4 regions of the Streptomyces sp. NPDC046379 genome follow, and region 2 is predicted to be linked to each of the others. Evidence: riboswitches for the same ligand, from Rfam matches in the RefSeq annotation. Region 2 holds a riboswitch; each other region holds the start of a gene.
The links. A riboswitch is a leader RNA that binds a small molecule or an ion and turns the genes downstream of it on or off. The one in region 2 is predicted to bind cyclic di-AMP.
Positions count from the first base shown of each region.

Region 1: linked by a shared signal. The riboswitch ahead of ACZ6KF_RS31385 (transglycosylase SLT domain-containing protein) and the one ahead of ACZ6KF_RS07745 (C40 family peptidase) in region 2 are both predicted to bind cyclic di-AMP.
Region 3: linked by a shared signal. The riboswitch ahead of ACZ6KF_RS14320 (M23 family metallopeptidase) and the one ahead of ACZ6KF_RS07745 (C40 family peptidase) in region 2 are both predicted to bind cyclic di-AMP.
Region 4: linked by a shared signal. The riboswitch ahead of ACZ6KF_RS04465 (M23 family metallopeptidase) and the one ahead of ACZ6KF_RS07745 (C40 family peptidase) in region 2 are both predicted to bind cyclic di-AMP.

Region 1 is NZ_JBVJFP010000026.1:49,341-54,658, reverse strand. It holds gene ACZ6KF_RS31395 (LolA family protein) at 1-229, opposite strand, end outside; gene ACZ6KF_RS31390 (polyprenyl synthetase family protein) at 574-1,584, opposite strand; cyclic di-AMP (ydaO/yuaA leader) riboswitch at 2,130-2,296, shown strand; gene ACZ6KF_RS31385 (transglycosylase SLT domain-containing protein) at 2,301-2,804, shown strand; gene ACZ6KF_RS31380 (HAD family hydrolase) at 2,840-3,724, opposite strand; gene fahA (fumarylacetoacetase) at 3,922-5,154, shown strand.
Region 2 is NZ_JBVJFP010000003.1:176,014-181,331, reverse strand. It holds gene pcrA (DNA helicase PcrA) at 1-1,357, opposite strand, end outside; cyclic di-AMP (ydaO/yuaA leader) riboswitch at 1,727-1,902, shown strand; gene ACZ6KF_RS07745 (C40 family peptidase) at 1,910-3,106, shown strand; gene ACZ6KF_RS07740 (hypothetical protein) at 3,141-3,494, opposite strand; gene ACZ6KF_RS07735 (C40 family peptidase) at 3,731-4,786, shown strand; gene ACZ6KF_RS07730 (response regulator transcription factor) at 4,850-5,318, opposite strand, start outside.
Region 3 is NZ_JBVJFP010000007.1:15,534-20,851, forward strand. It holds gene trmB (tRNA (guanosine(46)-N7)-methyltransferase TrmB) at 91-912, shown strand; gene ACZ6KF_RS14315 (PrsW family intramembrane metalloprotease) at 922-2,217, shown strand; gene ACZ6KF_RS14320 (M23 family metallopeptidase) at 2,302-3,351, opposite strand; cyclic di-AMP (ydaO/yuaA leader) riboswitch at 3,363-3,520, opposite strand; tRNA gene ACZ6KF_RS14325 (tRNA-Met) at 3,848-3,921, opposite strand; gene ACZ6KF_RS14330 (alginate lyase family protein) at 3,995-5,101, opposite strand.
Region 4 is NZ_JBVJFP010000002.1:101,775-107,092, reverse strand. It holds gene ACZ6KF_RS04480 (bifunctional acetate--CoA ligase family protein/GNAT family N-acetyltransferase) at 1-239, opposite strand, end outside; gene ACZ6KF_RS04475 (HPr family phosphocarrier protein) at 431-712, shown strand; gene ACZ6KF_RS04470 (GntR family transcriptional regulator) at 934-1,629, opposite strand; gene ACZ6KF_RS04465 (M23 family metallopeptidase) at 1,820-2,584, opposite strand; cyclic di-AMP (ydaO/yuaA leader) riboswitch at 2,597-2,764, opposite strand; gene ACZ6KF_RS04460 (M16 family metallopeptidase) at 3,038-4,426, opposite strand; gene ACZ6KF_RS04455 (M16 family metallopeptidase) at 4,423-5,318, opposite strand, start outside.

The DNA.
Region 1 (5,318 bases), on a different contig from region 2:
GCTGCTGGACGTCCGACGCGGCGATCTTCTCGATCAGTTCCTCGGCGGTGATCTTCGGCAGGTCCGGGCTGCCGGAGTCGGCTATCGCCGGAACCAGTCCGATGGTTCCCGCGGCGATGCCGATCACCGCGGCGGGCACGCCGTACCGCGCGGCCCTGCGTCGTCGCGCCGCGCGCAGGTCGTCGTCCTCCGCGGCGGTGGTGCTGTCGTCGGATGCGTACGGTGCCATGTGTGCCTTACCTCCGTCGTCGGCGGCGGCCGCCCGTCGTACAGGTGCTCGCACTTGTCCACCCCGAGCCGCCATTCTCACCCGAATCGGTGAGGAGTGGTGTCCTTCAGTGCATCCATCTGACCAAATACGGCAAGGAAAATCGTCAGACCGCAGAGCCAACTCCGTGTACTCCTGCGGTATGACGGGACAGGGCGGTTTCTCCCCCGCCCCGTAGGGGTGGGGTGCGACGGGCAGTCAACAGACCCGTGGGGCCGCGCCGCGACGGCCGACCGACCGGACCCCTGAAGCTGCGATACGACAGCCGGCCGACCGGACCCGTGGGGCCGCGCCGCGACGGGCGGCTAACCGGCGCGGTGGACCACCGCGTCGCACATCTCCTCCAGCGCCGCCTTGGCGTCGCACTCCCGCAGCGGGGCGAGCGCCGCGCGTGCGGCCTCGACGTAGCGGATGGTGTCGCGCCGGGCGTGTTCCAGCGCGGGGTGGCGGCGGAAGGCGGCGAGCGCCTCGGCGTGCCGGTCGTCGTCGGTGAGGTCGGAGTCGAGCAGTTCGCACAGGGCGAGGTCCTCGGGGAGCCCGAGCCGGGCCGCCCGCTCGCGCAGCCGGAGCACCGGCAGCGTGGCGATGCCCTCGCGCAGGTCGGTGCCGGGCGTCTTGCCGGACTCGTGGGAGTCGGAGGCGATGTCCAGCACGTCGTCGGCGAGCTGGAAGGCGACGCCGAGGCGCTCGCCGTACTGGGTGAGGACGTCCACGACCGACTCGTCGGCGCCGGACATCATCGCGCCGAAGCGGCAGGCGACGGCGACCAGGGAGCCCGTCTTGCCGGACAGCACGTCCAGGTAGTGCTCGACCGGGTCGCGGCCGTCCGACGGTCCGGCCGTCTCCAGGATCTGCCCCGTGACCAGCCGCTCGAACGCCTCCGCCTGGACTCGCACCGCCTCCGGTCCGAGGTCGGCCAGGATGTGCGACGCGCGCGCGAAGAGGAAGTCGCCGGTGAGCACCGCGACCGAGTTGCCGAAACGGGTGTTCGCGCTGGGCACCCCGCGCCGCACGTCCGCCTCGTCCATCACGTCGTCGTGGTACAGCGTCGCGAGGTGCGTCAGCTCCACGACCACTGCGGAGGGCACCACGCCGGGCGCGTAGGGGTCGCCGAACTGCGCGGCGAGCATCACCAGCAGCGGACGGAACCGCTTCCCGCCGGCCCGCACCAGGTGCTGCGCGGCATCGGTGATGAAGGGGACCTCGCTCTTGGTGGCCTCGAGCAGTCCCTCCTCGACAGCCGTCAATCCGGCGTGGACATCGGCTTCCAGAGCCTGGTCCCGCACGCTCAGCCCGAACGGCCCGACGACGGTCACGAGGGGTCTCCTGTCTGCTGGTGTCTACTGGGGATTACACGGTTTGTCGATACGTCGCTGCCTTCACTCAAGTCAGCGTATCCGGTCACGTTTCGATCACCGCCAGCGCCCGGCGTTACGGCTCGGCCGGTATCGGATCATGACTGGCGGGTTTCTGACCACCCAGCGGGGATTATTTCGCACCGTTTCGTCCGGTTTTGCACTCTCCCTGAATCGCCGCGACACCCGCCCCCGCCCACTCCGGCAAGCCCACTCCCGCCGCGACGATTTGATAACCCCTTAGCCGCATTTGCCCGTTTTGCCTGACTTGCACGCGACCGTGAGGTCACTCACGTCCCCGTACCCGCGGAATTCACCTGCGCAACACGCGACACCCCTTGAACCGCAGGCCAGTTGACCTCCCTGGCGACAAAGGATCAAGTGCGCCAAACCCGCCGGACAGAGATCAAATCGCCCGTGGTGTGACTCCGCCGCTTGTTCCCGACATGTTCCCTCGCATACGTTCCCGGCCTGTCGGGCGGACGCCGAGTCCTGCCACCGCCCGCACACCACCAACGACCACTCGCACGGCAGGAGCGGGGGACCCAGGTAAGTCGCCGGGCCGGCACGACGCCGGACCGGCTCGGGGTGAAGCCGCGCGTTCCGGCGCGCGGCCGGGCACCTCCCAGCCCGAACCCGACAGCTCACCTCGCAGGCGACGGAGAGGACATTTCGACATGCCCGCAAGCCGTCAGCACAGCCGTGCCCTGACCGCCCGCACCGCCCGCCGCCTCGCCCGCAAGCTCGCCGTCGCCGGCACCGGCGCGGCCGTGCTCGCCCTGCCGCTCGTCGGCGCGAGCGGCGCCTCGGCGGCCCCGGCGGCCGCCCCGGCCGCGACGACCGCCGCCACCGCCGCGTACACCAACAACCTCGACGGCTGGATCCGCCAGTCGCTCGCGATCATGGCCCAGCACGGCATTCCCGGCACCTACAACGGCATCCACCGCAATGTCATGCGCGAGTCGTCCGGCAACCCGTGGGCGATCAACAACTGGGACTCCAACGCCGCCAAGGGCACGCCCTCCAAGGGCCTGCTCCAAGTGATCGACCCGACCTTCGCCGCCTACCACGTGCCCGGCACCGCCTACGACCCGTACAACCCGGTCTCCAACATCACCGCCGCCTGCAACTACGCGGCCGACCGCTACGGCTCGATCGACAACGTGTTCGGCGCCTACTGAGCCCGCCCCCCTCTCAGGGCCCGCGCCCCGTCCCCTCACGGGGTCCCCGCCCACAGACGTTCGAGGACGACGGCCACGCCGTCGTCCTCGTTCGACGTGGTGACCTCGTCGGCGACCGCCTTCAGCTCGGGGTGGGCGTTGGCCATGGCGACGCCGTGCGCGGCCCAGTCGAACATGGGGATGTCGTTGGGCATGTCCCCGAAGGCGATGGTCTGCGCGGGGCGTGCGTCGAGGTGCTGGGCCGCGATCGCCAGGCCGGTCGCCTTGGTCACGCCGCACGGCTGCATCTCCACCGTTCCCGGCCCGGACATGGTGACGGTCGCGAGCGAGCCGACCGCCGCCCTGGCCACCGTCGCCAGCTCGTCGTCCGTCAGGCCGGGGTGGCGCAGCAGCACCTTGCTGATCGGCTCGCTCCACAGGTCGGCGCGCCGGCCGACCCGTACGGCGGGCAGCGTGGGGTGCGGCATCCGGTAACCCGGCTCGATGAGGGTCAGCCCGTCCACGCCGTCCTGGTCGACGGCGGCGTACACCTCCCCCAGCTCGGCCTCGATCTTGCCGAGCGCGGTCTCCGCCAGTTCCCGGTCCAGGGTGACCGACCACAGCAGGCGGTCCGCCCCGGCGTCGTACACCTGCGCGCCCTGCCCGCACACCGCGATCCCCCTGTTCCCGAGTCGCTCCAGCAGCGGGCGCACCCGGGGCGCCGGGCGGCCGGTCACCACGAGGTGGCGGGCGCCTGCCCCCACGGCCCGCCCGAGGGCGGCGAGGGTCCGGTCGGAGACCGTGTCGTCGCCGCGCAGCAGCGTGCCGTCCAGATCGGTGGCGATGAGCGAGTACGCGCCGGGGTCCGCCGAGGGGGCGGTGTGCGGCGCGGGGGCGGAGTGCGCGGCGGGTGCGGTGGTGCGCGCGAGGGGTGCGGCCATGATCAGAGAATACGGACATCCGGCCGGGTCCGTTCACCACCCCGTTCACCGTCTCCGACGTCAACCGGCCCTGGTTCCGGGTGCCTTCACGACACGGCGGAACGGGCCCGCGGGGGACGCTGCCCAAGAGGGCCGCCCCGGCCGTAACGTGTGCGGCGACTACCCGGTCCGCGCGTACGAAAGTGAGGCAGCACCCCATGCCCCCCTTCGATCTCCCCGAGGGCGACCCCTTCGGCCCGCACAACCTTCCGTACGGCGTCTTCTCGCTCACCGACGCCACGGGCTCCCCCGAGTCCGCCGAGCGCCGGGTCGGCGTCCGCCTCGGCGATCACGTCCTCGACGCGGGCGCGGCGGCTCTGGCGCTCGGTTCCCCGTACGCCGACCTGCTCGCCCGGCCGACCCTGAACCCGCTGCTCGCGGCCGGCCGCACCGCCTGGTCGGACGTGCGGCGCGCGCTGACCGCCTGGGTGACGGTGCCCTCCCACCGCGAGACCGTCGCCCCCCTGCTGCACCCCCTGTCCTCGGTGACCCTGCATCTGCCCTTCGAGGTCGCGGACTACGTCGACTTCTACGCCTCCGAGAACCACGCCCGCAACGTCGGCCGGATGTTCCGCCCCGACGCCGCCGACTCGCTCACCCCCAACTGGAAGCATCTGCCGATCGGTTACCACGGCCGCTCCGGCACGGTCGTCGTCTCCGGCACCGACGTCGTCCGCCCCGCCGGCCAGCGCAAGGCCCCGTCCGACGCGGCGCCCGTGTTCGGCCCGTCCGTCCGGCTGGACATCGAGGCGGAGGTCGGCTTCGTCGTCGGGACGCCCTCCCCGATGGGCACGCCGGTGCCGCTGTCGGCCTTCCGCGAGCACGTCTTCGGCCTGTGCCTCCTCAACGACTGGAGCGCACGGGACATCCAGGCCTGGGAGTACGTCCCCCTCGGCCCGTTCCTCGGCAAGTCCTTCGCCACCTCCGTGTCGGCGTGGATCACCCCGCTGGACGCGCTGGACGCGGCGCGCGTGGCCCCGCCGCGGCGGACGCACCCCCTGCTGCCGTACCTGGACGACGGCGACGAGGAGCCCGGCGGCTACGACCTGCGGATCTCGGTCGCCGTGAACGGCCACGTCGTTTCGGAACCCCCGTTCTCCACCATGTACTGGACCGCGGCCCAGCAGCTCGCCCACATGACCGTCAACGGCGCCTCCCTGCGCACCGGCGACCTCTACGGCTCCGGCACGGTCAGCGGGCCCGAGGAGCGTCAGCGCGGCTCGCTGCTGGAGCTGACCTGGAACGGGCGGGACCCGCTCGAACTCCCCGACGGCAGGCGGACCTTCCTGGAGGACGGCGACGTCGTCACCCTCACGGCCTGGGCCCCGGGGGCGGACGGCGCCCGCGTGGGCCTCGGGGAGGTGACGGGGCGCGTCGTCGCGGCCGGCTGAACCTCGCGGGCGCTCCACGGGGTTGGGCGGCGCCGCCCGGGACGAGGTGGCGCCGCACCCCTGACTCCGGCGGCCCGTCGCCGTCATACTGGCGGCGTACGGTGCACGCCGGAGCGTCGCGCGCGGCGCCGCACCGCCTCGTCGCGCGCACCGCCCCGCACCGC
Region 2 (5,318 bases):
AGGGCAGGCCGACGCGGATGAACACCTCTTCGAAGACACGGGACTGGGCGTTGGTCCGGTAGAAGACGGCGACGTCGCCCGCCCTGGCCTCGCCGGCGTCGGTGAGGCGGTCTATCTCGTCGGCGACGAACTGGGCCTCGTCGTGCTCGGTGTCGGCGACGTAGCCGGTGATGCGCGCGCCCGCGCCCGCATTGGTCCACAGGTTCTTGGGGCGGCGGGACTCGTTGCGCTCGATGACCGCGTTGGCGGCGGAGAGGATCGTCTGGGTGGAGCGGTAGTTCTGCTCCAGCAGGATCGTCGTCGCGTTCGGGTAGTCCTCCTCGAACTGGAGGATGTTGCGGATCGTCGCGCCGCGGAAGGCGTAGATCGACTGGTCGGCGTCGCCGACGACGCACAGTTCGGCGGGGGGCACGTCGTCCGCGCCGGGCGGGACGTCCACCGGGTGCTCGGAGGTGCCGACCAGCTCCCGGACGAGGGCGTACTGGGCGTGGTTGGTGTCCTGGTACTCGTCGACGAGGACGTGCCGGAAGCGGCGGCGGTAGTGCTCGGCGACGTCCGGGAAGGCGCGCAGCAGGTTGACCGTCGTCATGATCAGGTCGTCGAAGTCGAGGGCGTTCGCCTCGCGCAGCCGCGACTGGTAGAGGGCGTAGGCCTGGGCGAGGGTCTTCTCGAACCCGTCGGTGGCCTGGGCGGCGAAGTCCTCCTCGTCGATCAGCTCGTTCTTGAGGTTGCTGATCTTGGCGCTGAAGGACTTGGGCGGGAACTTCTTGGGGTCGAGATCGAGATCACGGCAGACCAGGGCCATCAGGCGCTTGGAGTCGGCGGCGTCGTAGATCGAGAACGACGAGGTGAAGCCGAGCCGCTTGGACTCGCGGCGCAGGATGCGCACGCAGGCGCTGTGGAACGTCATCACCCACATGGCGTTCGCACGCGGGCCGACGAGCTGCTCTACGCGCTCCTTCATCTCGCCGGCGGCCTTGTTGGTGAAGGTGATGGCGAGGATCTGGCCGGGGTGGACGCCCCGCTCGGCGAGCAGGTGGGCGATGCGGTGGGTGAGCACGCGGGTTTTGCCGGAGCCCGCGCCGGCCACGATGAGCAGGGGCGTGCCGGAGTGGACGACGGCGGCGCGCTGGTTGTCGTTCAGCCCTTCCAGGAGCGCGGCGGCGTCCAGGGCGGGGCGCGGGGCGCCGTCGCGGTAGTACGCCTCCCGGTCCGGCGGCACGTCGAACTTCCCGCCGAACAGATCGTCCGGAATCGGCTCCGGAACGTGATCGTCCTCGGGCGGCGGCGGGTGTTCCCCGTGGGCCCGAGGGGCCTGGAGGTCCGCCAGGAAGCTGTCGTCAAAGAGGCTGCTCATCGCTCTCCGAGTCTAGGGGGCGGCACTGACAACCCGTGGCCGTCCCGGGAACATCCCCGGCCCCGGCGGGCCCCCGCCCCGCCGCGGGTGTCCGGAATCACAACCGCGCACCCTCTCGCGGCGCCCGCCGCCTCACCCCGTGCGCTCGCCTCGAGCTGCGCACACGCCCGGCGCACCACCCACCCGGACACTGCCCCGAGCCCTTCCCCGAGCACGCATCGAACACCCCCCGACACGAACCGCGACCCCCCGCCGCAAGGTCACGAAAATGTATCGGGCATATCACCCACGAACCTTCACAGGCGGCACACGAGTTGGCTACGGTGCCGGGCAGGCCGCACGACCCCCACCGGCGAACGTCGCCGGGCCGCGTGGCCTCCGCCGAGTCCGGTGTGCCCGCGTGGCCGACCGGAGCCGGGGACCCAACCGAACTCTGGGGTGAATCGGCACGACTCCCGCACGGGAGGCGGGCCGTAGGGCAAACCTTCCGAGCGACACCGCCCGAACCCGACAGCTAACCCGGTAGGCGGCCCATGGAAGGAGTCGCCTCCCTTGGCGTCGCACCGCAAGTCGCGCCCGGTCGGCCCGCTGGCCGGCATACGTACCCCCGCCCTGGCCACGGCCGCCCTCACCTCCGTGGCGCTGCTCTCCCAGACCGCCCAGGCAACCCCGGCCGGCGACCGGCCGAGCCTCGAAGAGGTCGAGAAGAAGGTCGACGCGCTGTACCGCCAGGCCGAGTCGGCGACCGAGAAGTACAACGCGGCCAAGGAGCGGACGGCCAAGCAGCGCAAGCAGGTCGACACGCTGCTGGACGACGTCGCCCGGCGCACGCAGCAGCTCAACGAGGCGCGCGAGGAGCTGGGCGCGTACGCCGCCGCCCAGTACCGCACCGGTGCCGCCGCGCCGTCCACCGCGACCTTCCTGCTCGCGGACTCGCCACAGGACTACTTCGACCGGACCCAGCTGATGAACCGGCTGACCAGCCGGCAGAAGGACGCCGTCGACGACTACTTCACCGAGCAGTCCCGGACGATGCGCAAGCGCCAGGAGGCCACCGAGAGCCTCCGGACGCTCACCGAGTCGCAGACCGAGCTGAGGACGGCCAAGGCGACCGTCCAGAAGAAGCTGTCCGACGCGCGGGAGCTGCTCTCCGAGCTGACCGCCGAGGAGAAGGCGCGGCTGGCGGCGATCGAGAAGCGCAAGCAGGAGGAGGCCGAGCGCAAGGCGGCGGAGCTGGCCCGGCAGCAGGCCGCCGCGGAGGCTCGGGCCGAGGAGCAGCGCCGCCAGGAGGCGGAGGCGGCGGCCGCGGCCGAGCAGGAGTCGGCCGACGGCTCCACGGACACCGGGTCGGGCGAGGCGCCCGCGCCGCCGCCGGCCGACTCGACGTACGCCGCCAAGGCGGACAGGGCGCTCGCCTTCGCCCGCGCCCAGATCGGCAAGCCGTACGTCTGGGGCGCCACCGGCCCCGGCTCCTACGACTGCTCGGGCCTGACCCAGGCCGCGTGGAAGGCCGCCGGGGTCACCCTGCCGCGCACCACGTACGACCAGGTCAACGCGGGGACGACGGTGCCGCTGTCCAGCGCGCGGCCGGGCGACCTGGTCTTCTTCTACGACGACGTCACGCACGTCGGCCTCTACATCGGCGACGGCATGATGATCCACGCCCCGAAGCCCGGCGCCTATGTCCGGGAGGAGTCGGTGTACTACGACGGCGAGTCGTCGATCCACAGCGTGGTGCGGCCCGCCTGACGCCGGTGCTCTCCTGCCTCTCCGGGGCCGGCTTTCAGGTCCAGAGGACGGCGATGAAGATGTTCGCCACGGTGAGCAGGCCCACCAGTCCGAACAGGCCCTTGTCGACCTTCTCCTCGTCGCGCTTCACGTAGACGAGGCCGAGGATGACGATCAGCACGGCGAGCTTCACGCCGATCTTGACGTTGTTGACGGTGTTGTCGTCGGCCTGGTTGAGGCCGACCAGGATGACGCCGGTGACCAGCATGGTCAGGGCGCCGTGCAGCATCGCGGGGACGAATCGCGCGGTGCCCTCGCCCACCGCCTTCATCTGGGTGAGGAAGCCGCCGAGGAGGGAGGCGATGCCGATGATGTGCAGGCCGACGAAAACGTTGATGAGTACGTCCATGGGGCCGGAGCCTAGTGAGCCGCGGGCGCGTGGCCCGCACCGGCCCGGCGACCGCACGGGCCTCTCCCGGTCGCGCTGCGTGCCGAAACAGACGGTTCCGTAACCGGATCCCGATCGCATACCGACAGCGACGGCCCCCCTCCTGCCACTTCCGTACAACGTGACCCCGCCGTGACCTGCTCCGCCCTAGCGTCCTCCCGCAGGTGATCATCCGTAGGAAGGGACGTGCAGTTCACGTGGCAGCGCACCGCAAGCCCCGGCAACGACCGGCCGCCGGGACCAGGACCCGTACCGCGGCCACCATCGCCCTCGCGGGCGCGGCGGGCGCGACGGGGTTGAGCGGGACCGGGCACGCGCAGCCGGAGCCGTCGCCGGGACAGGTCAGGGCGGAGGTGCACCGGCTGTACCGGGAGGCGGAGGCCGCCACGGAGAAGTACAACGGCGCGCGCGAGGAGGTCCGGGCGGCGCAGGCGCGGCTGCGGTCGATGCGGGACGAGGCGGCCCGCAGGGAGGCGCGGCTGGCCACGGAGCGGGAGGCGCTCGGTTCGTACGCCGCCGCCCAGTACCGCGTCGGCGGGCTCGATCCGGTGGTCCGGCTGGCCCTGTCCGAGGACCCCGCCGGTTACCTCACCGGCGCCGCCCTCGCCGAACGCGCGGGCGACCGCCGGGCGGGTGCGGTGAGCCGCGTCCGTCGGCAGATCCGCGAACTCGAGCAGCTGCGCGGGGCCGCCCGCGTCGAGCTGGACTCCTTGACGTCCCGTCAGTCGGAGCTGCGCCGCCACAAGGAGACGATCACCGGGAAGCTGGCGGCGGCGAAGCGTCTGCTGTCCAGGCTGACCGAGGAGGAACGGGCCCGCTTGGCGGCGCCGCAAGGCTCCCGGGCGTCGAGCACCGCGCCGGGCACCGCGCCGGCGCCTCCGCCCGCCGTGTCCGTCGCCCCCGGCTCCCGCGCCGGGGCCGCCATCGCCTACGCCCTGCAGAAGCTGGGCAGCCTTTATGTCTGGGGCGCGACGGGCCCCAACGCCTTCGACTGCTCGGGCCTGGTCCAGGCGGCGTACGCCGCCGCCGGCGTCTCCCTGCCCCGCACGACCTACGCCCAGATCGGCACGGGCCGCCGTGTCTCCCGTGCGGAACTGGCCCCCGGCGACCTCGTGTTCTTCTACTCCGGCATCACCCATGTGGGCCTCTACATCGGCAACGGCCGGATGATCCACGCCCCGAACCCGTCTTCCACGGTCCGGGTGGCCCCGCTCGACTCGATGCCGTTCGCGGGAGCCACCCGGGTGGTGTGAGGGCCGGTGCAGGGCTCCGGTCGGCACGGGGCGGGCCGGCCGGTCCGTCGGGGAGCCGGTCGCTCACACCAGGCGCCGCGCCGTGGCCCACCGGGTCAGCTCGTGGCGGTTGGACAGCTGGAGCTTGCGCAGGACCGCCGAGACATGGGACTCGACCGTCTTCACGGAGATGAACAGCTGCTTGGCGATCTCCTTGTAGGCGTAGCCGCGGGCGATCAGGCGCAGCACCTCGCGCTCGCGCTGGGTGAGGCGGTCGAGGTCCTCGTCCACCGGGGGCGCGTCCGTCGAGGCGAAGGCGTCGAGGACGAAGCCGGCGAGGCGGGGGGAGAAGACGGCGTCGCCCTCCTGGACGCGGAAGATCGAGTCGACCAGGTCGGTCCCGGTGATCGTCTTGGTCACGTATCCGCGGGCCCCTCCGCGGATCACGCCGATCACGTCCTCCGCGGCGTCCGAGACGGACAGGGCGAGGAAACGGACGGGCTGCCGGGCGTCGGCCATGAGCGGCGCGCAGCGGCGCAGCACCTCGACTCCG
Region 3 (5,318 bases), on a different contig from region 2:
GCGTCGGCGCCCCGCGGACCGCGCCGGGGATGGCACCGGCACCGTCTCCGCACGCCGCACGCCCCCGCCGCCCGTAAAATCGACCCCACTGTGTCTGACTCCGTGAACACCCCCGAAGCCCTCCGCTCCGCCTCCCCCGGCACCGCTCCGTCGCGCGGCCGGGACAAGGCGGAGCCGAGGTTCCCGGACGGGCCCAAGGCGGATCCCGCCGGGTCGCACTTCGAGCGGCGGATCCGGAGCTTCCAGCCCCGCCGGAGCCGGGTGACCGCCGGGCAGGCGGACGCCCTGCAACGGCTGTGGCACCGGTGGGGCCTGGACATCGACGGGCAGCGCGTCCTCGACCTGGCCGAGCTGTTCGGCAACGACCACCCCGTCGTCCTGGAGATCGGCTTCGGCATGGGCGAGGCCACCGCCCAGATGGCCGCCGCCGACCCCGGCACCAACATCCTCGCCGTCGACGTGCACACCCCCGGCCAGGGCAACCTGCTGGGCCTGGCCGAGCGCAACGGCCTGGCCAACGTCCGGGTCGGCAACGGCGACGCCATCATCCTGCTGCGCGAGATGCTGGCCCCCGACTCCCTCGACGGTCTGCGCGTCTTCTTCCCCGACCCCTGGCCGAAGAAGCGGCACCACAAGCGGCGGCTGATCCAGCCGGACTTCCTCACCCTCGCCGCAGCCCGGCTGAAGCCGGGGGCGATCCTGCACTGCGCCACGGACTGGGAGCCGTACGCCGAGCAGATGCTGGAGGTGCTCACCGCGCACCCCGCGTACGAGAACACCAGCCCCGACGGCGGTTTCGCGCCACGCCCCGCCTTCCGCCCCCTCACCCGCTTCGAGGGCCAGGGCCTGGACAAGGGCCATGCCGTGAACGACCTGCTCTTCCGCCGCGTACCGCACCGGTCCTTGCCGTAAGGGGGCGCAGTGGCCACCGGTCCCCCGCACCCGACGCCCTTAGCCGCTCCGGACGGCGGCGTCCCGGCGCACGCGCCCTGGTGGCGGCGGCGCCGGCTGGGCTACGCCGCGCTGACCACGCTGCTGGCGATGTCGGGGCTGGTCATCCTCGCCCTGGTCCGCGAGGAGACCGGCACCGACGGGTTCCTGGTCGGCCTCGGACTCGCCGTCCTGCCGGTGCCGCTGCTCATAGCCGTCTTCCGCTGGCTGGACCGCGTCGATCCCGGCCCCTGGCGCAATCTGGCCTTCGCCTTCGCCTGGGGCGCCTGTGCGGCGGCGCTGATGGCGATCGTCGCCAACAGCTTCGCCGTCCGCTGGATCGCCACGGCGACCGCCGACCCGGCGAGCGCGAACACCCTAGGCGCGACGGTGATAGCGCCGGTCGTCGAGGAGACCACCAAAGCCGTCGCCGTCCTGCTGCTGTTCCTCTTCCGCCGCCGCGATCTCACCGGCATCGTCGACGGCGTCGTCCTGGCCGGGATCACCGCGACCGGCTTCGCCTTCACCGAGAACATCCTCTACCTGGGCAACGCCTTCGGCGCCGACCGGCTCAGCGGTGACGGCATCGCCACGGTCACGGCGGCGACGTTCTTCGTCCGGGTCGTCATGTCGCCCTTCGCGCATCCCCTGTTCACCGTCCTGACCGGCATCGGCTTCGGACTCGCGGCCCTCGCCGGGGAGCGGCAGCGGCTGCGCCGGATCCTGCCGCCGCTGGGCGGGCTGCTGCTCGCGATGGGCATGCACGCCCTGTGGAACGGTTCGGCGACCTTCGGCGAGTACGGCTTCTTCGCGGTGTACGGCGGTTTCATGGTGCCGGTGTTCGGCCTGCTGACGTGGCTGGTGATCTGGAGCCGGCAGCGTGCACTGCGCACGGTGCGCGAGGAACTGCCCGCCTACGCCGCGGCCGGCTGGCTCGCTCCGGCCGAGCCGTACGCGCTGGGCTCGCTGCGGGCGCGGCGGCTGGCCCGCGAGTACGCCGGCCACCATCTGGGCCGGCCGGCGGCGCGCACGGTGGCCGAGTACCAGTCCCGCGCGACCTCGCTGGCGCAGCTGCGCCGCCGGCTGCGGCAGGGAAGGGCGGGGGCGGACTTCGCCGTGCGGGAGGGTGAGCTGCTGCGGGAGCTGTGGTCCCGGCGGGAGGTCGCCCGTCCGGCGCTGGAGCACGCGGCGCGCGTCACCGCGCCGGTGGCACCGGTGGCCGTACCCCCGTGGGCGGCGGGGCCGCAGGCGTGGCACCCGGCGCAGTACAACCCGTACCGGACGTGAGGACCCACGACCGGCAGCCCTGACGTCCGGGGGGTGCCGTCAGGACCGCCGGGGATCGAAGGTGTGCCGCGTCGGCGGCGGACGTCAGGGGTTGAGGCCCTTGTCGCGCAGCCAGGCGATGGGGTCGACGGCGCCGCCGTCGCCGGTGCGCACCTCGAGGTGGAGGTGGGGGCCGGTGACGTTGCCGGTGGCGCCCACGCGCCCGATCACGTCGCCGGTGTTGACCTTCTGGCCCACGGTGACGCTGATCGACGACTGGTGGGCGTAGAGGATCTCGGTGCCGTCCTCGAGGGTGAGCACGGTCTTGTAGCCGTACGACCCGTCCCAGCCGGCCTGCGTGATGGTGCCGGTGTGGACGGCCTTGATGAGGGTGCCGGTGGGGGCGGCGAAGTCGACGCCGGTGTGGTAGCCGGACGACCACATGGCGCCGGCCTGGCCGTACGTCGAGGTGAGGGTGTACGAGGAGGTCGGCAGCGTGTACTGGCGGGCCAGCTCGGCGAGGCGCTCGGCCTCGGCCTTCTTGCGGGCCTCCTCTTCCGCTGCGGCCTTGGCGGCGGCGGCCTTGGCCTCCGCCTCCTTCTCGGCCTTGGCGGCGGCTTCGGCGGCGGCCTTCTCGGCAGCGGCGACGGCCTCCGCGGCGGCCTTGCTCTCGACCTGCTCCTGCTGCTGTTCGGCCTGGGCGATGATCCGGGCGCGCAGGGCCTCGCCGGCGTCGGTGGTGCCCAGGGCGGTGTCGGCGGTGGTGACACCGGCGCCGCTGAGCGGTGCGGCGGCGGTCTGCGCGACGGCGGTGTCGGCGGCGTCCTCGGCGTCGTCCGAGAGCAGGGAGCCGACGTTGGGCAGGTCGGGCATCGAGATCGACACCGGCGGCTTGCCGGTCTGCGCGGTGGCCATGCCGCCCGCGCCGACGGCCGCTATGACGCCGACGCCGAGAACGGTGGAGCTGCGGGCGAGTCCGCCGCCGCGCTGCTTGGCGACGCGGTGCTTGCCACGGACGGGGCGGACGGAGTCGGCGGTGGGGTTCCACTCCTCCCACGGCCCCTCGTCGGTGCGCTGTCCGCCGTAGACGACGGTGTCCTCGGAGCGCGGTGCCGGGAAGAACGGGGCTTGCGGGGCAGGCGGGTTGGACGCCACGTGGGCGTACTCCTTTCCTTCCTTCTCGCCTACCGGGTTAGCTGACGGGTTCGGAGCAGGAAGGTCTCCTACGCGCGTAAACCATCCGTGCCGATACGGCGGCCTACGCCCGATTCACCCCAAGGTGATGGTTCCCCGGTTCCCTTGCGGGATTCGGCGTGTGCGCACGGAGCCGCCTCTTGTGACGGCTGGGACGACCGCGCTGCGTTATCGGACGTTAATAGAACCGGGGCCTGAATTCCAAGCCGTTCAGCTTGATCATTAACGTTTTCGGCCGGGACGTACGGCTCACGAGCGGCGAAAACCGGGCGAGTTGACCCGGGCTCAGGTGCGGACGAGTTTATGACGGTGTCTCAGATGTTACCCGTGCACGGTCGTACGACTACCTGACGTGACCGAGGTGGGGGGCGTGCCGCGGACAGCGCGGTCGGCGCGGACAACACTCAGGGCCGGAACCCATGATCTGCTGATCAGGATTCCGGCCCTGGGCCTTCAGTAGCGGGGACAGGATTTGAACCTGCGACCTCTGGGTTATGAGCCCAGCGAGCTACCGAGCTGCTCCACCCCGCGTCGATGAATCCAGTGTACGCCATCCGCGGGAGCCCTCACGCCAGGGTTTTCGCCGACCCGGACCGCCCGCTCCTCAACCGCCGGGGTTGCCGGTGTGGGTGAGGCTCTCCCAGGCGACGAAGCGGTGGTCGGTGCCGGAAAGGGCCCCGGGCCGGGCAGCAGCGCTGCGGGCGGCCGCGGCGGGCTTGTCGAGCCGCTGTTCCAGGTGGTTGAGGACGACCGCCGGCGGCGGCCCGGCCGTCCCCCCGCACCGCCGCAGCCCCGCCGCCTGCCGGTCGAGCGTGGCCCTGAGCCGGTCCTCCACCTCGCTGTACACGTCGACGCCCTGGTGCCAGGCGGTCTCGGCGATGTGCGCGGCGGCGGCGAGCGAGGCGCCGGTCCGCCGCAGGTGCCGGCAGTCCGTGCGGGCGGCGGACCGGCCCCGCTCCAGCGGGAACTGGGCGGGGACGTGCTCGCGGAAGCGGCGGAGGGCGGCGTCGAAGGCCCGGTGGTCGTCGAGGAAGACGGCCATGCCGAGGGCGGCGTCGGCGGCGACGAGCTCCCGGTGACCGTCGTCGGCCCGGCCCGGCCGGGTGACCTCGGGCAGATGGACGGTGCGCAGCATCCCCTCGAACCGCCGCATGTACCCGGCCTCCCATCCGGCGCCCGGTGCGTGCCGCACGATCTCGGCGGCCCGCGCCCAGGTCCCGCCGGTCCACGCGGCCTGCAGCGCGGCGTCGCCCCCGGTGTGCCGGCGCAGCCTCTCCGACCACGCGTCCATGATCTCGATCGCCTTTTCGGCGTGCTGCCGCTTGCCGGTGACGCCGTACAGGAGCGCCTGCGTGTAGGCGGCGATCGCGTCCTTTCGCTCGGCGGCGCAGCCGCGCCCGGCCCTGCCGCCGGGGCAGTGGACGGTCCTCACCGGCCGCGCCCGGTGCCGGTACGACCCGTACGGGCTGTCCCGCATGTCGAGGTAGGCCTTCAGCCACGGCTGCCGTCCGGCGGTGACGTTCTCGCGTACGACGTCCAGCTGCCGGGCGTTGACCAGCACGCCGGGGTGGGTGAACCCGGCGTCGGCGGGCAGCGCGCGCACCATGGTCCGTCCCCCGGCGTCCATGACCCCGCACGCCCCGACCAGCCCGCCGGCCAGCGCCGCCGCGAGCCCCGCGCCGGCCACGCCCAGGACCACCCGCCTGCTCACAACCCTCGTGCCCCTCGTGGCTCTCACAGCCCTCGTGGCTCTCATGGCCCTCATGCGCGCCGCCTCCGCGTCCGTCCTGCCGTGCTGCTTCACCCAGGGGCAGCGTGACCCGGCGCGCGGCGGGGCGCAGCGGATGTTGGGCCGATGGGCGGTCCGCCGGACGGGGAGCGGGCAGCGCACCGGCCGGACGGGAGGGCGCGCCCCGCCCGCTCCACCG
Region 4 (5,318 bases), on a different contig from region 2:
CCCACGCGGTCCACGAAGTCGTGGTGGGTGAAGCGGTGGACGTCCTTGGCGGACAGGCGCGGGTAGGGGGCGAAGAAGCGGTAGTACTTCGACTCGTCCGACACCTGCTCGTAGAAGCTCACCAGGCGGTCGGCGTCGTCGACGGTGATGGGGCGCACGCGCGCGGTGCCGCCGTCGCGGAGCACCACGTCGGCCTCCCAGTGGGCGGGGTACGCGTGCCGGTCCGACGGGCTCTGCATGGGCCCCAGGGTACGGCTCGCGCCCGGTGGCGGCGCGGGGCAGTCTGGGGCTGCCGGGCCGCGCGGCGGTCCGGGGGCCGGCAGACCGTGGGCCGGCCCGGGGGTCGGACCCGGCAGGCCGCGCGCCGGGCAGGGCTCACCGTATGGGAAACTGGTCTAGACAACCCTGAACACCTGAAGGGCAGCATCGCATGGCTGAGCGCCGCGTCAACGTCGGCTGGGCCGAGGGTCTCCACGCCCGCCCCGCCTCCATCTTCGTCCGAGCCGCCATGGCCGCAGGCGTCCCGGTGACGGTCGCCAAGGCGGACGGCAACCCCGTCAACGCGGCCTCCATGCTGGCCGTTCTCGGTCTGGGCGCACGGGGCGGCGAGGAGATCGTGCTGGCTTCGGACGCCGAGGGCGCGGACGCCGCCCTGGACCGGCTGGCCAAGCTGGTCGCGGAGGGACTCGAGGAACTGCCCGAGACGGTCTGAGCCCTCGGTGATACCTCGGGAATCCCTCGGGGGCAATGCCATGAACCGCGTCGCCCGTTCCGGGTGGCGCGGTTTCTGCTCTGCGCCCGGCGCGACTTTCTCTCCGCCCGGCGCGACTTCCACTCTCCGCGACGGGCGTGCGGGAAGAATTCGACGCACCCGGAAAGGGCAGCGGAAATACGCCTCCGCCGAATTGCTTCTCTTTGTATACGGCCCTCTTGTTAATATCGGAGGCCCGTCACGTTTACGGGATGTTGCGAAGTCCTCACACGCTCCGCGCGGTCGGCGCCGCCCGAGAAGCGCAGCCGGTGCGCACCGGTCGCGCGCTCGGTGTGCAGCGCCGTGAGCGCCCGCGCGCGCTCGCTGTCGCCGCGCGCCACGGCGTCCACGATCGCCCCGTGCTCCGTCCAGGACTCCAACGGGCTGGCGGGCGCGTCCACCGCGTACATCCAGGCGATCTTGTGCCGCAGCTGGGTCAGCATGGAGGTCAGGGCGGGGCTGCCGGAGGCCTGGGCGAGCGTCTCGTGGAACCAGCCGCCCAGGGAGCGCAGATCCTCGCTGCTGCCGCGCCGGGCCCGTTCCTGGCCCAGCCGGACCAGCCCGCGCAGCACCTTCAGATGGGCCTCGGTGCGGCGCTGGGCGGCGCGGGAGGCGCCCAGCGGCTCCAGCAGCATGCGCATCTCCAGCAGGTCGGCGGCCTCCTGCTCGGTGGGTTCCGCGACGCACGCGCCCGCGTGCCGCCGGGTCACCACGAAGCCCTCGGCCTCCAGCGTGCGCAGGGCCTCGCGGACGGGGACGCGGGAGACGCCGTAGCGGCGGGCGAGGAGTTCCTCGGTGAGCCGGCTGCCGCGCTCGTAGACACCGGCGACGATGTCGTCCCGGATCGCCGTGCATACCGAGTGCGCCGGAATACGCATGACCGACCTCCGCCTTAATCCCCGTGAAACGTCGACGATTGACGTGTGTTCAGTGACTCTATGGCAGCGGGCCGGAATTTCCGATGGCAGGCCGGAATCCAGGGATATTTTTTGGACAACGCACGTCCGAAAAGACCGAAAGCCCCGGCTCGGGGAGCCGGGGCCGCGGGTGTTTCGGGTTGGGGCGCCGTCAGAGGCTCACGCCGTGCGCGCGGAGGTACGCCAGCGGGTCGATGTCCGAGCCGTACTGCGCGCTCGTGCGGGCCTCGAAGTGCAGGTGCGCTCCGGTGACGTTGCCGGTGGCACCGGACAGGCCGATCTGCTGCCCCGGTGTGACGCTCTGGCCCACGGACACGGCGACGGAGGACAGGTGGCCGTACTGGGTGTAGGTGCCGTCGTTCATCCGGAGGACCACCTGGTTGCCGTACGCACCTCCCCAGCCGGCCTCCACGACGGTGCCGGAGCCGACCGCGCGGACGGGCGTGCCGCTCGCGGCGTGGAAGTCGATGCCCGTGTGGCTGCCGGAGGACCACACCGCGCCGCCCGCCCGGTAGGCGGTGGAGACGTAGGAGCCGGCGATCGGCGCCACGTAGGTGTTGAGGCGCAGCCGCTCGGCCTCGCGGGCCGCTCGGGCCCTCTCCGCGCGGGCCTGCTCGGCCCGGGCCTCGGCCCGCTTCTTCGCGGCGGCCTCCGCCTTCGCCTCGGCGGCGGCGCGCTCGGCGGCCTGGTGCTGCGCGGCGGCCTGGGCGTCGATCTGCTCGGCGACCGAGTCGCCGATGGTGACGACCGGCAGCAGGCCGGTCTGCCCGGCGGCGGGTTCGGCGGCGCCCGCGGGGGCCGCGAGGATGCCCATGACGCCGCTGGTGGTGAGGGCGGCGGCGCCGGCCATACGGGCGGTGGTGCGCTGCATACGGCCGGGACGACGGTGCTTCCCGGTGGCGCAGGTGAACGCCATGGAGTGGCTTGTCCTTTCCTTCCCTCTCGCCTACCGGGTTAGCTGACGGGTTCGGAGCAGGAAGGTCTCCTACGGACTCCCTCGCCGTGCGCGCGGGCGTCCGATTCACCCCAGGGACTTGGTGGTTGGGTCCCCGGCTCCCCTGGCTCGCGCCGTACGGGGACTCGGCGATGACTGTCCGGTGCCGCGGGTGCGGCGCACTGCCTGACGGACAGCCCGCAAGACGCTAAGCGCGGCTGTCTTCAATTCTCAAACGCAGCCGGGGGTTTGTAGCGCATCCCACAGGGCAGAGCGGCATCTCCTGGATCAATTCGGGCATACGTCGGCCCTGGTGACACTCGGGGCGTCCCGGGTCACCAGGGCCGTCACGCGCTTGCGTGCCGTCGGGCGGGCCGCACGCGCGGTCGTACCGCGCAAGCCGCCCGGCGCGGTCGTCGCGTCCGCCCGGCGCGGTTACTCGGCCGACACGACGGTGACCGGACCGATGCCGAGGGCCTCGACGGGCGCCTTGATCTGCGCGGCGTCGCCGACCAGGATCGTCACCAGCCGGTCCACCGGGAAGGCGTTGACCACCGCCGCGGTGGCCTCGACGGTGCCGGTCGCGGCCAACTGCCGGTAGAGGGTGGCCTGGTAGTCGTCCGGGAGGTGCTGCTCGACCTGGTCGGCGAGGGTGCTCGCCACGGCCGCCGCCGTCTCGTACTTCAGCGGCGCGACGCCGACGAGGTTCTGCACGGCGACGTCCCGCTCGGCGTCGGTCAGGCCCTCCGCGGCGAGCGTGCGCAGCACCTTCCACAGGTCCTCGAGCGCCGGGCCGGTGTTGGGCGTGTCCACGGAGCCGCTGATGGCGAGCATCGCGGCGCCCGAGCCGTCGGGCGCCGAGCGCAGCACCTGGCCGAAGGCGCGCACCCCGTAGGTGTAGCCCTTCTCCTCGCGCAGGACGCGGTCCAGACGGGAGGTGAGGGTGCCGCCCAGGCAGTAGGTGCCGAGCACCTGCGCGGGCCACACGCGGTCGTGCCGGTCGGCGCCGATCCGGCCGATCAGCAGCTGCGTCTGGACGGCGCCGGGCCGGTCCACGATCACGACGCGGCCGGTGTCGTCGGCGGTGACCGGCGGCACCGGGCGGGGCTGCGCCATGGAGCCGGTCCAGGCGCCGAGGGTGTCGCCGAGCAGCCCGTCCAGGTCGACGCCGGTGAGGTCGCCGACGACCACGGCGGTGGCGGTCGCGGGGCGGACGTGCTTCTCGTAGAAGGCGCGCACGGCCGCCGCGTCGATGCCGGAGACCGTCTCCTCGGTGCCCTGACGGGGGCGCGACATGCGTGAGGTGGCCGGGAACAGCTCCTTGGACAGTTCCTTGGCGGCGCGGCGGGAGGGGTTGGCCAGCTCGTGCGGGATCTCGTCGAGGCGGTTGCGCACCAGGCGCTCGACCTCGCTGTCGGCGAACGCGGGCGCCCGCAGCGCGTCGGCGATGAGGCCGAGGGCCTTGGCCAGGCGCGAGACGGGGACCTCGAGGCTGAGGCGGACGCCGGGGTGGTCGGCGTGCGCGTCGAGGGTGGCGCCGCAGCGCTCCAGCTCGGCGGCGAACTCCTCGGCGGAGTGCTTGTCGGTGCCCTCGGAGAAGGCCCGCGCCATGATCGTGGCGACGCCGTCGAGGCCGGTCGGCTCGGCTTCCAGGGGGGCGTCGAGGAGGACCTCCACGGCGACGACCTGCTGGCCGGGGCGGTGACAGCGCAGGACGGTCAGGCCGTTGTCGAGGCTGCCGCGCTCGGGGGCCGGGAAGGCCCACGGCTTGGGCTCGCCCGCGCGGGGCTGGGGGTGGAATTCCATGGTGGCGAGCTCGGTCACTTGGCCGCCTCCTCGTTCTCGTCGTCGGACTCGGCGGCTTCCGCGGCATCGGCGGCATCGGCCGGGGTCTCTGCCCCGGGGGTGGGCTCGTAGACGAGCACCGCGCGGTTGTCGGGGCGCAGGCGGGCCTCGGCGACCTCCCGGACCTCCTCCGGCGTCACCTCCAGCACGCGCTGGACGGCGGTCAGGGCGAGCTGCGGGTCGCCGAACAGGACGGCGTACCGGCACAGTTCGTCGGCGCGGCCCGCGACGGTGCCGAGCCGGTCCAGCCACTCGCGCTCCAGCTGGGCCTGGGCGCGCTCCATCTCCTCGGCCGTAGGGCCCTCCTCGGCGAACCGGGCGAGCTCGTCGTCGATCGCGGCCTCGATGACCGGCACCTCGACGTCGCCGGAGGTCTTCACGTCCAGCCAGCCCAGGGAGGGCGCGCCGGCCAGCCGCAGCAGGCCGAAGCCGGCCGCCACCGCCGTACGGTCGCGGCGCACCAGCCGGTTGTAGAGGCGGGACGACTCGCCGCCGCCGAGGACGGTCAGGGCGAGGTCGGCCGCGTCGCACGCGCGCGTGCCGTCGTGCGGGAGGCGGTAGGCGGCCATCAGGGCGCGCGCCGGGACCTCCTCCTCGACGACCTCGCGCAGCTGCTCGCCGATGACGTCGGGCAGCGAGCCGTCGCGCGGGGCGGGCTTGCCGTCGTGGGCCGGGATGGAGCCGAAGTACTTCTCGATCCAGGCGAGGGTCTGCTCGGGGTCGATGTCGCCGACGACCGACAGCACGGCGTTGTTGGGCGCGTAGTAGGTGCGGAAGAACGCGCGGGCGTCCTCCAGCGTGGCCGCGTCCAGGTCGGCCATGGAGCCGATCGGCGTGTGGTGGTACGGGTGGCCCTCGGGGTAGGCGAGGG